DNA from 4 places in the Diaphorobacter sp. J5-51 genome. Region 1 is predicted to be linked to each of the others. Evidence: predicted binding sites of a transcription regulator. Region 1 holds the regulator's gene; each other region holds the start of a gene.

What was found. Region 1 encodes FNR, which switches genes on or off when oxygen is low (the NO sensors DNR and NnrR bind a similar motif). Its sites were predicted from a motif close to TTGATNNNNATCAA; they were not measured.
Region 2: the regulator FNR is predicted to act here: its motif matches at 1,154-1,167, upstream of OX89_RS07420 (universal stress protein).
Region 3: the regulator FNR is predicted to act here: its motif matches at 2,443-2,456, upstream of OX89_RS09670 (DASS family sodium-coupled anion symporter).
Region 4: the regulator FNR is predicted to act here: its motif matches at 1,917-1,930, upstream of OX89_RS00285 (CZB domain-containing protein).

Annotation. Positions count from the first base shown of each region.
Region 1 covers NZ_JSYI01000085.1:24,990-28,995, forward strand. Annotated here, with positions in the region: gene ccoG (cytochrome c oxidase accessory protein CcoG) at 1-808, shown strand, start outside; gene OX89_RS12080 (FixH family protein) at 851-1,123, shown strand; gene OX89_RS12085 (hypothetical protein) at 1,151-1,420, shown strand; gene fnr (fumarate/nitrate reduction transcriptional regulator Fnr) at 1,464-2,207, opposite strand; gene hemN (oxygen-independent coproporphyrinogen III oxidase) at 2,379-3,761, shown strand; gene OX89_RS12100 (sulfite exporter TauE/SafE family protein) at 3,765-4,006, shown strand, end outside.
Region 2 covers NZ_JSYI01000054.1:6,306-10,311, reverse strand. Annotated here, with positions in the region: gene OX89_RS07430 (LysR family transcriptional regulator) at 1-247, shown strand, start outside; gene OX89_RS07425 (metallophosphoesterase) at 264-1,109, shown strand; gene OX89_RS07420 (universal stress protein) at 1,222-1,644, shown strand; gene OX89_RS07415 (TetR/AcrR family transcriptional regulator) at 1,645-2,277, opposite strand; gene OX89_RS07410 (LysR family transcriptional regulator ArgP) at 2,348-3,259, opposite strand; gene OX89_RS07405 (D-amino acid dehydrogenase) at 3,347-4,006, shown strand, end outside.
Region 3 covers NZ_JSYI01000072.1:54,682-58,687, forward strand. Annotated here, with positions in the region: gene murB (UDP-N-acetylmuramate dehydrogenase) at 1-697, shown strand, start outside; gene OX89_RS09670 (DASS family sodium-coupled anion symporter) at 803-2,335, opposite strand; gene OX89_RS09675 (carboxymuconolactone decarboxylase family protein) at 2,479-2,934, opposite strand; gene OX89_RS09680 (RNA polymerase sigma-70 factor) at 3,010-3,873, opposite strand.
Region 4 covers NZ_JSYI01000001.1:56,751-60,756, forward strand. Annotated here, with positions in the region: gene gspF (type II secretion system inner membrane protein GspF) at 1-720, opposite strand, end outside; gene OX89_RS00280 (LLM class flavin-dependent oxidoreductase) at 782-1,813, opposite strand; gene OX89_RS00285 (CZB domain-containing protein) at 2,010-2,534, shown strand; gene OX89_RS00290 (GspE/PulE family protein) at 2,665-4,006, opposite strand, start outside.

The sequences.
Region 1 (4,006 bases):
CTTTGCCACTTACGGCAACGCGGGCTACATGCGTGAGCAGGTCTGCAAGCACATGTGCCCCTATGCGCGCTTTCAAAGCGCCATGTTCGACCGCGACACCCTGATCGTCAGCTACGACCCCGAGCGCGGCGAGCCCCGAGCCCCGCGCAAGAAGGACATCGACTACAAGGCCCAGGGGCTGGGCGACTGCATCGACTGCACGCTGTGCGTGCAGGTCTGCCCCGTGGGCATCGACATCCGCGATGGCCTGCAGTACGAGTGCATTGGCTGCGGCCTGTGCGTGGATGCCTGCAACACCGTGATGGACAAGATGCAGTACCCGCGCGGGCTGATCCGTTTTTCTACGCAGAACGGTGTGGCCAAGCGCTGGAGCCAGTCGCAGATGCTGCGGCGCGTGCTGCGGCCCCGCGTGCTGATCTACACCGCCGTGCTGGTGGCGCTGTGCGTGGCCATGCTGGCCAGCCTGGTCACGCGCACACCGCTGAAGGTGGACGTGGTGCGGGACCGCGCTGCGCTCTCGCGCATCGTGGCAGGTGGCAAGCTGGAGAACATTTACCGGCTGCAGATCATGAATGCCACCGAAGGCCCCCAGCGCTACCGCATCAGCGCACGCGGGCTTGAGGGGCTCGCTGTGGCCTCGGACGCCGAGGTCGAGATTGCCGCCGCCGAGTCCCGCTGGGTGGCGGTGCGGCTGCAGATACCGTATGGCACGGTGCCGCCGGGCTCGCACGCGGTGCAGTTTGATGTGCAGGCCCTGGGCAGCGCCGCCCATGTGACGGAAAAGTCCGTGTTCCTGGTGCCGCGCTGAGCCTGTTTTTTTTGCCACTGATTACCAGGAGTTCACCCCGCCATGCCTGCAAGCCCTACTCTGGAGACCACGCCTGAGCCGTGGTGGAAGTTTGGCCATGTCTGGCTCGTCATTGCCGGGCCGGTCATCGTCATCATTGCGGGCTTTGTCACCCTGTGGCTGGCCGTGTCGCGGCCCGACCCGGTGGTGGCCGAGGACTATTACCGCCAGGGTATCGAGATCAACAAGACGCTCGAAAACCCCGAAAAAAGCCTGGCCCCGGCCATGAAGGGCCGCAACCACGCGGCCACGCCCGTGCAGGACCAGCCGCGCTGAGCGCGCCCCCGGCAGGAGACCGCAAGCATGTGGACGCAACGACTGATGTGGATTGTCTGGCCCGCCTTTTTGACGGCGTGCGTGCTGGAGATGCTGGTGTTTGCCATGGTGGACCCGGAGGACCTGCACTGGTTTGGCCAGCCGCTGGCGCTGTCGCGCCTGGGCGTCTATACCGTGGCGTTCTTTGTGTTCTGGGCGGTGTCCATGGGCTCTGGCGCGCTGACCGCGCTGCTGGCGATGTCGTCGCGGGAGCTGAACCGCGACCAGGTGCCGGGCGACGACGACCCGACCGCCTGAGCCTGTCCCTGAGCCTGTCCCTGAGCCTGTCCCTGAGTCTGCCTTAGTGGCAGGCCTGCTGGCTGTTCACGATGCCCTTGAGCGCATCCGTATCCAGTATGCGCACGTGGCGCTGCTTGACTTCGACAATGCCTTCTTCCACGAACTTGGAAAACGTGCGGCTGACGGTTTCCAGTTTCAATCCCAGGTAGCTGCCGATCTCTTCGCGTGTCATGCGCAGCACCAATTCGGATTGTGAGAAACCCCGGGCATGCAAGCGTTGTACGAGATTCAACAGGAATGCGGCAAGGCGTTCCTCGGCACGCATACTCCCCAGCAACAGCATGACCCCATGCTCGCGAACAATCTCGCGGCTCATGATCTTGTGCACATGGTGCTGTAGTGCCGTTACTTCGCGCGACAACTCTTCAATACGATCGAAAGGCATGACGCATACTTCGGCGTCTTCAAGCGCTACCGCATCGCAAGTGTGACGGTCGCTCACGATGCCATCCAGGCCGATGATCTCGCCCGCCATTTGAAAACCCGTCACTTGGTCGCGACCGTCTTCGGTGGCGACACAGGTCTTGAAGAATCCGGTGCGGATGGCAAAAAGGGATGTGAAGGGTTCACCGTTCCGGAAAAGCGTGCCGCCACGCTTGATCTTGCGTCGTACAGCAACAATGTCATCGATGCGCTTGAGTTGCTGGTCGTCCAGACCCACGGGCATGCACAGCTCACGCAGATTGCAGTTTGAGCAGGCAACTTTGATGGTCTGGAGATTCGTATGCATGGGAACCCTGTTCATGGCTTGAGCTTACCTCTGAACGGCTGGGAGACATGGAATGCCGTAGGCCGTTGGACGACTTTGAGCCGAAGTCAAATTGTCGCCACAAGGACCTTATGGGCGCTTGATCAACGTCAAGGACTCATGGGGGACTCTACGGCACAGTGATGTGAAAGTGCAAGGAATCCCGTCATGACCGTTGTTACAACAGAGCTCCTGCGTCGCTTTGACGTTCCAGGGCCGCGCTACACCTCTTATCCGACTGCTGATCGCTTTGTCGAAGCCTTTGGAGAGCGGGAATACATTCTTGCGCTGCAGCAGCGTCGCGTGGGTTCGGTAGCCAAGGCGATGCCTTTGTCGCTTTATGTCCACATCCCGTTTTGTGAATCGCTGTGCTATTACTGCGCGTGTAACAAGATCATTACTCGGCATCCAGAGCGGGCAGAGGTCTACTTGCGTTACCTCAGCCGTGAAATCGACCTGCATACGGCGCACTGCGGTGTGGGTCAGCATGTGAGCCAGCTGCATTTCGGCGGAGGCACGCCTACTTTTCTGACGGATGACGGTTTGCGCGAACTGATGGGCATGCTGAGGCGCAGTTTCGTCCTCGTTCCGGGGGGGGAGTACTCCATAGAAGTGGACCCTCGGACCGTGGATGAAGCGCGGCTGGGATTGTTGGCGGAGCTGGGTTTCAATCGCCTGAGCTTTGGCGTGCAGGATTTCGACCCTGAAGTACAAAAGGCCGTGCACCGCATTCAGCCTGCCGAAAAGGTGTTCGCGTTGGTCGATGCGGCTCGGAAGCTCGGGTTTGAATCGGTGAACGTGGATTTGATCTACGGGCTGCCGCGCCAGACACCGGAGTCGTTTGATCGCACCTTGGAGCAGGTAGCCGAGCTGCGGCCAGACCGGATCGCGCTGTATGCGTACGCTCACTTGCCAGAACGCTTCAAATCGCAGCGACGCATCATCACGGCCGAGTTGCCCATGGCTTCGGCCAAGGTGTCCATGTTGGCCCGGTCACTTGATGTGTTCCAAGAAGCCGGCTACGTCTACGTGGGCATGGACCATTTTGCGCTGCCAGACGATGCGCTGGCGGTGGCCAAGCGGCAAGGCAGGCTGCACCGCAACTTCCAAGGCTATAGCACGCAGCCCGATTGCGACCTGATTGGTCTGGGCGTTTCTGCCATCGGGCGCGTGGGCGCTACTTACAGCCAAAACGTGAAAACGCTGGACGAGTATTACGACTGCATTAACCAGGGGCATTTGCCTGTGGTGCGCGGGCTGGCGTTGACCAAGGACGACTTGGTGCGTCGCGCAGTCATCATGGCGTTGATGTGCCAAGGTGAGTTGCTGTTTGAGCCGTTGGAACAGTCTTGGCTGATTGATTTCCGCAGTTATTTCGATGCGGAATTACAGCAACTGCAAGAAATGGCGGCTCAGGGCTTGGTGAAAATCAGTGATGAGGGCGTTGAAGTTACGCCCATGGGGTGGTATTTCGTGCGCGGCGTGGCCATGGTGTTCGACAAGTATCTACAGGCTGACCGCAACCGCGCTCGCTTTTCCCGGATTATTTGACCCATGCTGTGGACGCTGGCCACGACGGCCTTCCTGATGGGGTTGATGGGAGGGGCACACTGTTTGGCGATGTGTTCTGTTCCCTGCGCGGCGCTTACGGGGCTGGGTGGCACGCCGGACGCCACCCACACCATTCAATGGGCGTCCCGTCGCGGAATCTTCCAACGGGTAGCGCAGTTTCACGTGGGGCGCCTGATCGGTTACGGCGCCGCAGGGGCGGTGGTTGCGCTGGCCATGGAGCAACT
Region 2 (4,006 bases), on a different contig from region 1:
GTTCTTCACCGCGGGACGGGTGGTGGCCACCACGGACCTGCTCACCGTGCTGCCGCGCCACTTCGTCGGCGTGGCCAGCGTGCGCGACGAACTGGTGTGGCGCCCGCTGCCCATGACGCTGCCGCCCGTGCACGTGGACGCACTGTGGCACCGCCGGCGCAACCACGACCCCGCCCACCGCTGGCTGCGCGAGGCGATTGCGCGCGCCGCGCGCAACACGCCCGCCCCCATCCACCGCCAGGATTGACCCCACCCACTCACCCATGAAGCTGCAACTGCTGTCCGACCTGCACCTGGAAGCCCACCCGCATTTCACCCCCAGCCCCGCCGTTGGCGCCGATGTCCTGGTGTTGGCCGGCGACATCGGCTCTTACCAGGCCGGCTCGCTGCTGTCGGACGACGACTTCGGCCTGGCGCGCTTCTCCCCTCTGCCGCAGTACGCCGGATGGCCCACGCCAGTGGTCTTCGTCCCTGGCAACCATGAATACGACATGCAGGACTTCGACGCCGCGCATGCGCGCCTGCGCCGCATCTGCGACCGGCTGGGGCTGATCTGGCTGGAGCGTGAGAGCATGGTGCTGCAGGGGGTCCGCTTCGTTGGAACGACGCTGTGGAGCGACTTCGACGCGCTGGCCGACCACGCGGCGATCACCGACCCGGGCCAGCGACTGCAGCGGCGCGAGAAGGCGTTCCGCGCGGCCAATTTCTATCTCTCCAAGACTGGCAGCACCCGCCAGGGTGTGCCCTTCCTGGCCGCCGAGTTGCGCGAACAGGCCCTGGTTTGCCAGTCTTGGTTACGCAACGCGCTCGCACAGCCCTTTGCGGGCACGACGGTGGCCGTCACGCACTTCGCGCCCAGTCTGCTCAGCGCCGATCCGCGCTACGGCCTGGTGCCGGGCACAGCGGGGTTTTGCAATGCGCTGGACGACTGCCTGCCCCACGCCCAGCTGTGGCTGCACGGCCATCTGCATGCCCCCAGCGACTACCTGGTGCGCGGGGCCCGCGTGGACGGCACGCCCTGGAGCTGCCGCATAGTGGCCAACCCGCTGGGCTATGCCCGCAAGGGGGAGCAGGCAACCTTTCAGCCGCACTGCGTGCTCACCGTATGATGCGTGCGGGCCCTGCGCCCGCCACCGCGCACCGCATCAAAAATATGACTGAAGTCAAGACAACAGGCGCCAGCGCGGATTAGTCTGATTTCTCGTTTCCGGAGCACTTCGAATGAACATCCTGCTTGCTGTCGACGGCAGCATCTACACCAAGAAAATGCTGGCCTACCTAGCCGCTCACGACGAGATGCTGGGCAGCTCGCACACCTACACGGCCATCACCGTGCAGCCCCAGTTGCCTCCCCGCGCGCGCGCCGCGCTCGGCAAGGAAGTCGTGGACAAGTACCACGCTGAGGAAGGCGAAAAGGTGCTGTCGCCCGTCGTGAAGTTCATGGCGCGTCATGGCGTGCAGCTCAAGACCATGACCAAGGTGGGCCCGGCGGGCGAGACCATCGCCAAGGTGGCCGAGTCCGGCAAGTACGACCTGATCGTCATGGGCACGCACGGCCACGGCTCGCTGGGCAAGCTGGTGATGGGCTCGGTCAGCACGCAGGTGCTGGCCAACTGCCAGGTGCCGGTACTGCTGGTGCGCTGATCAGGCCACCCGCATGGCGGGGCCGCTCGCCAGGCCGCTCAGGCAGGTGTCCGCGGCCCAGTCGATGATGCACTCGTCCGCATAGCCGCGGTCGCGCAGCATGCCGAGCATGGGATCGGCATTGCGCGCCAGCAGCGCACACAAGATCACATCGGGCGGCAACTCGCGCCGCAGCTGTCCCTGGGCCTGCGCCTCGACGATCCAGCCGAGGATGCAGGCATGCACCTCCTGCATCGATGCCCGGTAGGCGTCGCAGGCGCGCAGCGCCTGGGCCAGCGCGGAGTTGCGGCTGGGCAGCAGCGGCACCTCGTCGGCCAGTTGCAACTGCAGCGTCCAGCACAGCAGCGCGTGCAGGCGCTGCATGGCGCCCAGTTCGGCCGGCAGCGCCGCCAGAAAGCGCTGCAGGCGCTCCACTACATGCACCATGGCGGCCGAGCACAGGTCGTCCTTGCCGGCAAAGTGTTTGTACAGGCTGGCCTTGGCAATGCCTACGGCCGCGGCGACCTCGTCCACGGTCATGGTCTCGAAGCCTTTTTCGCCCAGCAGGCGGCTCGCGGCCTCCACGATGGCATCCTCGCGCGCCCGGAGCATCTGCTCCTTGAAGGACGGACGGGGCGGCTGCAACGTGTTCATGCGGGCGATGTTAGCGAGCCTTCACCCCGCGCAGGCCGATAACCCTAAAGACCCCCATCCGCGTGTGCCGTCAGGCCGACAGGTACTGCGCCGCCGCGCTGGTGAGCGCATCGGCCAGCGCATCCAGCACTTCCGACTCCAGGTTCCATGAGTGCCAGTACAGCTGGATGGGCAGCGTATGGCCCGGCGCCAGGTCCACCAACCGGCCCTGCTGCAGCCAGGGACGTGCGAGCAGCTCGGGCACCACGCTCACGCCCCAGCCCGCGGCCACGGCGCGCACCTGGCCCTCCGAACTGGGCACGAACACGCGGCTGAGCGACACGCGTTTCAGGCCAAAGGTGCGCGTGACGAACTCGGCCTGCATATCGTCCTTGCGGTTGAACGAGACGAAAGGCACGTCGCGGAAGTTGTGCGCCGTGAGTCCTTGCGGCAGTTGTCGGCGCGCCAGCTCCGGCGCGGCCACGGCGACGTACTGCATCGCGCCCAGCGGCACCATGCGGCAGCCGCGCAGCGCGCTCTTCAACGTCGTCACGCAGCCCATCACCTGGCCCGAGCGCAGCCACTCCTGCGTGAAGTCCTGGTCGTCGGCAATGATCTCCAGCGGCAGGCGCTGGCGCACCAGGTCGCCGAGCGCGTCCACCGCCCAGGTGGCGATGCTGTCAGCGTTGATGGCGATGGCGATGCGCTCTTCCTCGCGGCCGCCGCCGCGCCCGCTGGGCATGAGGTCCTGCAGATCGCGCTCCAGGTCGGCGCGCAGCAGGCGCAACTGCTTGGTGTGCTTGAGCAGCAACTGCCCGGCCGAAGTGGGCTTGAGCGGCCGGCTGCGCACGATGAGCACCGAGCCCACCTGCGCCTCCAGCGCACGCAGGCGCTGCGACACGGCGGACTGGGTGATGTTCAGGCGGCGCGCGGCGCGCTCGAAACCGCCCTCTTCGACGATGGCGGCCAGGCATTCCAATGCGGCGGGGTCAAATGTGCTCACGGTCCGTATCCATTAGTCATTCTGATGAATTCCGAAGAAGTTTAATCACGCTTTTGTTTTTCATTGGGCCGCAGCACACTGCGCGCCATGAAAACCATCGTCCTGGGCGCCGGCATCATCGGCATTAGCACCGCCTGGCATCTGCGCGAGCGCGGGCATGAAGTCACTGTGGTCGACCGCCAGCCCGACGCGGCGCTGGAGACCAGTTTTGCCAACGCGGCGCAGATCTCGGTGAGCTACTGTGAGCCCTGGGCCAACCGCGAGGCGCCATGGAAGGCCCTCAAGTGGATGTTCGACAAGGAAGCGCCGCTGCTGTTTCGCCCCCAGCTCGACTGGGAGCAATGGCGCTGGTGCCTGAAGTTCCTGGCGCAGTGCAACGACACGGCCTTCGCACGCAACGTGCAGCAGATCGTGGCGCTGGGCGCTTACAGCCATGCCGCACTCAAAGAGCTGGTGCGCGTCACAGGCATCGAGTACCACCGGCTGGAACGCGGCATAGCGCACTTCTACACCGACCAGAAGTCCTTTGACGACGCGGCCCACGCCGTGGAACTGATGCGCCGCTTCGGCGTGCAGCGGCGCGTGGTCAGCCGCGACGAGCTGCTCGCCATCGAGCCGGCCTTCCGCGCTTACGGCGACCGCATCACCGGCGGCACCTACACCAGCACCGACGAGAGCGGCGACGCGCGCGTATTCACCCAGGCGCTGGCCCGCCGCTGCGCCGAGCGCGGCGTGCAGTTCCTCTAC
Region 3 (4,006 bases), on a different contig from region 1:
CGGCGCCTACGGCGTGGAACTGCAGGACCGCTTTCATTCCCTGGTGGCCATCGACCTGGCCACGGGCCGCCCCTTCACGCTGGACGCAGCCCAGTGCGCCTTCGGCTACCGCGACTCGGTGTTCAAGCATGCCGCGCCCCAGGCGCCCCACGAGGGCGGGGGGCTGCACCGTGGCATGGGGCTGGCCGGGCGCGCGGTCATCACGCATGTGCGCTTTCTGCTGCGCAAGGACTGGGCGCCTGAGCTGGGCTACCTGGACCTGGAGCGCAAGCGCCAGGAGGCGGGCGTGGAGCGGCCCACGGCGCAGCAGATCTTTGACTGGGTGTGCGAGATCCGCCGTGCCAAGCTGCCCGACCCGGCCGTGATCGGCAACGCCGGCAGCTTCTTCAAGAACCCCACGGTCACGCCCGAGCAGTGCCAGGACATCATCGCGCGCGACCCGAAGATCGTGCACTACCCCATGCCCGACGGCACCATCAAGCTGGCGGCGGGCTGGCTCATCGACGCCTGCGGTTGGAAGGGCAAGACGGTGGGCAAGGCCGGCGTGTACGACAAGCAGGCGCTGGTGCTGGTCAACCGCGGCACGCCCGACGACAGCGTGACCGGCGGCGAGGTGATGACGCTGGCGCGCGCCATCCAGACCAGCGTGTACGAGCGCTTCGGCATCCGGCTGGAGCCGGAGCCGGTGGTGGTCTAGCAGCCGGTAGATGCTAACCTTTTGATAGCTGCTACCGCTTATCAGTAAAGGGCTGCAGGCCAAAAATGCCTGTAATCGCATGGGCCACAGGCCGGCGAAGGGGCCTCAGCGCGCCGGCAGGGTCATGTAGCCCATCCAGGGCCAGTAGGTCAGCGCAAACACCACCAGCAGCGCGATGGCCACGGCGGTGAGCACCAGGCCCGTGCGCACATAGTCCTTGATGTCGAAGGTGTCGGTGCCGTAGGCCAGCATGCCCTGGGGCGAGTTCACCGGCAGGATGAAGCCGATGCTGACCACGAACTGCAGCAGCATGGTCATGCCGATGGGGTTGATGCCCGGCGTCTGCACCGCCTGCAGCACGCTGATGATGATCGGAATCATGGTGGAGGCCAGGCCTGTGGCGCTGGCAAAACCCAGGTGGATCACGATCAGGAACAGGGCCAGCAGCATGAAGATGGCAAATGCCGTGGCGTTGGCCAGGCCCAGGTTGTCCACGATCAGGCGGGCCAGCCAGGGCGCGGCCTCGGTCTTGAGCAGGGCCGCACCCATGGCGATGCCCACGGCGAACAGCAGCACCGTGCCCCAGGGAAAGCCCCTTTGCGACTCCTTCCAGCCCATCACGCCCAGGCGCGGCAGCAGCATCAGTGCGATGGCTACGATGGTGGAGGTGGTGGTGTCCACGTCGTGCAGCACGCCCTCGGTAGCCCAGAAGCCCAGCAGCACCAGCATGATGCCCAGCAGCTTCCACTGGTTGGCGGTCATGGCGCCCAGTTCTGTCAACTGGCGCTGGATGGCCTCGCGCCCACCGGCGATGTGGTCCATCTCGGGCTTGAGCATGCGCGTCATGATGAAGTACAGCGCAAAGGTCAGCACGAGGGAATACGGCGCGCCAGCCACGAACCACTCGCCCCAGGTGATGGTCTGGCCGAACTGCTTTTCAATGAAGCCGATGGCCACCATGTTCTGTGCGGCGGCCGTCTTGATGCCGATGTTCCATACGCTGGCGGTTTGCGCGGCGGTGATCACCACCAGGGCTGCGAACTTACTGCGCCGGTCCGCGCCGAAGGCAGACAGAAAGCCCAGCATGATCGGCATGAGGCAGGCCACACGTGCCGTGGCGCTGGGCACGATGAACGACAGCAGAAAGCCCACCAGGATCGCGCCCATCGCCACGTGGTTGGCGCGCGCGGGCACGTACGAGAGCACCTGCAGCGCGATGCGCTTGTCCAACTGCGTGGCCGTCATGGCCGCGGCGATGAAGCAGGCGGCCGCCACCAGCACCACGGCGCTGTTGCTGAAGCCCCCCAGGGCATAGGGCAGCGCGGCGCGCGTGCCCATCATGGCGCCTGCCGCCTCCTTGCCTGGCACGGGGCTGATGGCCAGCAGGACGATCATCAGCGCGCCGATGACGACGGCGCTCACCGCATAGTCCAGCGCCTCGGTCATCCACAGGATCACCGCGAACGCGAGGACGGCCAGCATCATCTGCCCGGCCTGCGGCAGGCCCGGCAGCGCGGGCATGAAGGCAATGAGCAGCAGCACGGCGATGGCCACCCACAGGCCGGCACGTTGGGTGAGTGTGGAGCCGCCCGCGGGTGCGGGCGACGAGGGCAGCGCGGAGGCCGGGGATGACGTCATGGCAGCTTCCTTTCCTTGCAGTGCCCCAGCCTGGCCAGGGCTTGCAGTCATTGTGCGCCGCTGCCCCCATGCCTGGCGGGCAGGGCGGCCGCCTCCGTCGCACGTGCATGACTTGGGTCAAGGTTGCCGTCTGCGGCGCCAGTTCACGCCGGCGTGTAGCGCCCGGGCGGGGTGCGGAACGCTACATTGAGCCGGTTCCAGCCATTGATCGTGACGATGGCCATCGACAGCTCCACGATCTCCGCTTCGCTGAACTGCGCGCGCACCTCGTCGTACACGGCGTCGGGCACCTGCGACTGCTCCAGGCGCGTGAGGGCCTCGGTCCAGGCCAGTGCGGCACATTCGCGCGCATCGAACACGCCGCTCTCGCGCCAGGCGCTGAGCAGGTGCAGCCGCCGGTCGCTTTCGCCATGCTCGCGCGCCTCGCGGGCGTGCATGTCGATGCAGAACGCGCAGCCATTGATTTGCGAGGCGCGCATCTTCACCAGCTCGTGCAACTGCACGGGTAGTTGCCCCGCATCGACGTGTTTTTGCAGGCCGTACATGGCGGCATAGCTTGCGGCGTGGCGAGGGAGGTTGATGCGGGGGGCTGAGGACATGGAAGGCCCCTTGCAGGGGGGAAAGGGGTGAACGCGGCGCCGCCGCGCAGACGGTGCCGGGCGAAGCGCGCAGGCCTACAGGCCGCGCAGCTTGTCGGGGTTGAGGACGGAATACACCGCGTGGATGTGTACGCCGTCGGTCTCGAAGGCCATGACGGCGCGCACGCCGCCCGCGTCGCGCAGCAGCAGCCCGGGGCCGCCGTTGACGTCCATCGCCTCCATGGTCTGGTGGCTCAGGTAGAGGCGCCACACCGACGCGGCCAGGCGTGCGATCGCACGCGGCCCGTGCAGCAGCTTGGCGGCCGCGCGCACCTTGCCGCCGCCGTCGGCGGTCCACTGCGCATCCTCGGCGAACAGCGCCAGCAGCGCCGCATGGTCCTGCGTGCGCATGGCCTGCACGAAGCGCTCCACCAGCGCACGCGACGCCTCGGGTGTGGCCGTGAAGCGCGCCCTGCGCTGGCGCACCTGGGTGCGCGCACGGTGCACCAGCTGGCGGCAGGCGGCCTCGCTCTTGCCCAGCACGCTCGCCACCTCGGGGTAGTCGCTGTCGAACACGTCGTGCAGCAGGAAGGCGGCGCGCTCGTCGGGCGTGAGGCGCTCCAGCACCACGAGCAGCGCGACGGACAGGTCGCTGGCCAGTTCGGCGCGTGCATCGGCGGCCGGGGCGCTGTCGCCGGCGATCCACGGTTCCGGCAGCCAGGGCCCGTCATAGGCCGTGCGTTCGATGCGCGCGGCGCGCAGCCGGTCCACGCACAGCCGGGTGACGGTGGTGATCAGCCAGGCCTCGGCCGTCTGCACGCGCTCCAGGGCCGCCGCCTGCCAACGCAGCCAGGCATCCTGCAGCACGTCCTCGGCATCGGTGCGGCTGCCCAGCATGCGGTAGGCCACGCCCGCCAGGCGTGGGCGGTGCTGCTGAAAGGCGGCGAGGTGCTGGTCCATGGCGAGTGAGGTTGTCGCGTTCATGCCCCTAAGACGTGCGGCGCATGCATTGTGTGACGGGTGCCTTGAAAAAAATACGCGGCGCACCCCTGTGCGCGGGTGGGATGCGCAAATGTGCCTACAATCTCGCCCC
Region 4 (4,006 bases), on a different contig from region 1:
CGCCAGCAGGACCAGCCCGCCCAGCAACGCCCAGCCGTAGTTGCGCACCACGTCGCTCAAGGCCAGCATGGCCACCGTGAGGAAGGGCAGGGCGCGCTTAGTGCCCGCGAATACGCTGGCCACCTGCGGTACCACGTAGCCCACCAGGAACAGCACGATGACGATCGCGATCACGGTGACGATGGCCGGGTACAGCGCGGCGCCGATGAGCTTGGCGCGCAAGGCCTGGCGCTGCTCCAGATCGTCCGCCAGGCTGTCCAGCACTTCGGCCAGGCCGCCGCTGGACTCGCCCGCGCCGATCACGGCGCAGTAGATGTCGGAGAACTCGCGCGGGTGCTGCGCCAGCGCGCGTGCGAAGGTGGAGCCGGCGTTGACCTCGGCGCGCAGCGCGGCCAGCAGGTGGCGCTGGCGCTCGTCGTCCGCCTCTTCGGCGAGCGCGGTCAGCGCACGCTCCAGCGGCAGGCCCGAGCCCACCAGCCCGGCGAGCTGCCGCGTCCACACGCCCAGCCCCGTGGCGTTGAACACCGGCCGCGTGAACAGCCGCTGCGCCAGCGTGGGGGGTGTTCCGGGGGCGGTGCCAGCGGCCAGCGCCTCCACATCCAGGGGCACCAGGGCCTGGGCGCGCAGCAGGCTGCGGGCGGCCTTGGGGCTGTCGGCCTCCAGGGTGCCGCGGCGCACATGGCCTTGGGCGTCCAGGGCTTCGAAGGAATAGGCGGGCATGCGGGAAAGTCAGCGGCGGTGGGCGAGCAGGGGCAAACTGGGCGGGCCGCAGTCGACCCGTTCAGCCCGCCATGGTAGCCGCTGCGGGTGACAGTGCCGCGTGCGCCTGGGCGGTGATCTCCAGCGAGCGCAGGCGCAGCGCCGGGTCGTACACGTCGCTCACCAGCATGAATTCGTTGGCCTGCGTGGCGGCCACCAGCGCCTGCAGGCCCGCGCGCACGGTCTGCGGGCCACCGACCACGCCGACCGCGAGGAAGTCGGCCACGGCGGCGCGCTCCTGCGGCGCGAGGCTCTGCAGATAACCCTCCACGGGCGGCTGCAGCAGTCCGCGCTGGCCGGTGAGGATGCCCAGCACGCGCTGGTAGGTGCTGCTGGCCAGGTACTGCGCCTCGTCATCGGTGGGTGCGGCGATGACGGGTACGCCGATCACCACGTAGGGCTTGGCGCAGGCCGGCGAGGGGCGGAACAGCCGGCGGTAGATGTCGATGGCCGCGTGCAGCATGCGCGGTGCGAAGTGCGAGGCGAAGGCGTAGGGCAGGCCCATCTGCGCCGCCAGCTGCGCCGAGAACAGGCTGGAGCCCAGCAGCCAGAGGGGCACCTGCGTGCCGGCGCCCGGCACGGCGGTGATGCGCTGGCCCGGCTGCGCGGGCGCCAAGAGCTGCTGCAGCTCGGCCACGTCGCGGGGGAAGTCGGCCTCGGTCTCCACGCGGTCGCGGCGCAGGGCACGCATGGTGGCGCCGTCGGTGCCGGGTGCGCGGCCCAACCCCAGGTCGATGCGGCCGGGGTAGAGCTCGGCCAGCGTGCCGAAGGCCTCGGCCACCACCAGCGGCGCATGGTTGGGCAGCATGATGCCGCCCGAGCCCACGCGGATGGACCGCGTGGCCCCGGCCACGTGGCCCACCAGCACGGCCGTGGCAGAGCTGGCGATGCCCGGCATGTTGTGGTGCTCGGCCAGCCAGTAGCGCTTGAAGCCCAGCGCCTCCGCATGCTGCGCCGTCTGCAAGGCGACCTGCAGTGCCTGGGCCACGGTGCCGCCCTCGCGCACGGCCACGAGATCAAGCATGGAAAGTAAAGGCAGGGAATGTGTGGTCATGGCACCGATTGTGGGCAGCGGGTGAAATCCGTGCTGCGCCGCGGGTATGGTGGTGCAGTGGTCCCCGCATGATGCATAGCGTTTTGCTATTGATATACTGAATTTGTTTTAAATCAACACACGAAACATATTGTCACTTTTGGCGTCCTGTGCGACGCTGCCAGGAAGTGATGCACGGGGCGTGCGGGGGGTGTCTATGGGGTTCTTCAGCCGTTTGTTTCAGCCGCGTGCCGACGGCCTGGCCGCGCCTGAGGACTGGACTTCGCTGCCTGCGAGCGAGGCCAGCGCGCTGGTGCTGTACGACGAAGAGGCTTCGCGGCTCCTGGCGGCGTTCGACATCGAGGCTGCCATCGTCATGCACGAACGCTGGCTGCCCTGGCTGGCCCAAGCGCTGGCGGGCGCGCGCGACGAACAGCTGCGTCCCGAAACGGTGGTGGACGACACCTGTTCCGAGCTGGGCCGCTGGCTGCACGGCAGCGGGCGCGTGGCGCTGGGGCACTTTCCTGCTTTCGACATGCTGATGCGCCGCCACCAGTACTTTCACCACCAGGCGGCTGTGCTGCTGACGCATCTGGCGCAGGGCGATCAATTGCGGGCCGAGCAGGCGTTCAAGAGCTGCCAGCATGCGTCGCGCCAGGTGGTGCTGCTGCTCAAGGAGCTGCAGCGCGGGCTGGACCACGGGAAGCGTCCTCCCCATCCGATGGCCGCAGGTGAACGCTGAAATGCGCTATTGGTATAGGAGCTACTAGCGCTTGTCTGTAATGGTTTTCAATGCAATTTGTATTGAAAACCCAGTCTTGGCAAGCGCGCCGCGCTCCTGTTTATGAAATGCGCCGCTGCGGCCTGTCCGCTCAGTCGCGCGTGACGCGCAGCACTTCCTCGCGGCTGGTGATGCCGGCGTGGATCAGCCGCTCGCCATCGTCGCGCATCAGGGTCATGCCGCCGGCCAGGGCCTGGGTACGCACCTCGGCCTCCGGGGCCTGGTTGTGGATCTGTGCGCGGATGGCGTCGTCCACTACCAGCAGCTCGAACACGCCGGTGCGCCCCGCGTAGCCGGTATGGCCGCAGTGGTCGCAGCCTGCGCCGTGGCACTCGCCGCAATATTTGCGCACCAGGCGCTGCGCCAGCACCCCCAGCAGCGACGAGGACAGCAGGAACGGCTCCACTCCCATGTCGGTCAGGCGCGTGATGGCGCTGGCCGCGTCGTTGGTGTGGAGCGTGGCCAGCACCAAGTGGCCGGTGAGCGAGGCCTGGATGGCGATCTGCGCGGTCTCGAAGTCGCGGATCTCGCCGATCATGATCACGTCGGGGTCCTGGCGCAGGATGGCGCGCAGGGCCTTGGCAAACGTCAGGTCGATCTTGGCGTTGACCTGCGTCTGGCCCACCCCGGGCAGCTCGTACTCGATGGGGTCTTCCACCGTCATGATGTTGCTGCGCGCGGCGTCCAGCCGCGCCAGCGCCGCGTACAGCGTGGTGGTCTTGCCCGAGCCCGTGGGGCCGGTCACGAGGATGATGCCGTGCGGCTGCTGGATCAGGTGCGCCAGCCGCGCCAGCACCTCGCCCTGCATGCCCACGGCCTCCAGGTTCAGCTTGCTCTCGCTCTTGTCCAAGAGGCGCAGCACGGCGCGCTCGCCATGGGCGTTGGGTAGGGTGGACACGCGCACGTCGACGGCGCGGGTGCCCAGGCGCAGGCTGATGCGCCCGTCCTGCGGCAGGCGCTTTTCGGAGATGTCCAGGTCCGCCATGATCTTCAGGCGGCTGATCAGCGCGGCGTGCAGCGCGCGGTTGGGCTGCACCACCTCGCGCAGCGTGCCGTCCACGCGAAAGCGCACGCTGGAGTGGCGCTCGTAGGGCTCGATGTGGATGTCGCTCGCGCCGTCGCGCACGGCCTGCGTGAGCAGGGCGTTGAGCATGCGGATGATGGGCGCGTCGCCCGCGGACTCCAGCAGGTCTTCCACCGCGGGCAGCTCCTGCATCATGCGCGAGAGGTCGGCGCCTTCCTCCACCTCGCTCACCACCGTGGCAGCGCTGGATTCGCTTTGCGAATACGCCGCGCTGATGCGCTGCGCCAGCGTGGGGGCGTCCAGCGGCATGAACTGGTGCACGGCATGCTTGCGCAGCACTTCGGACAGCGCGCCGGCGTCCGGCTGCGGGCCGTGCCACAGCACGAGCTGCTGGCCGTCGTCTTCCAGC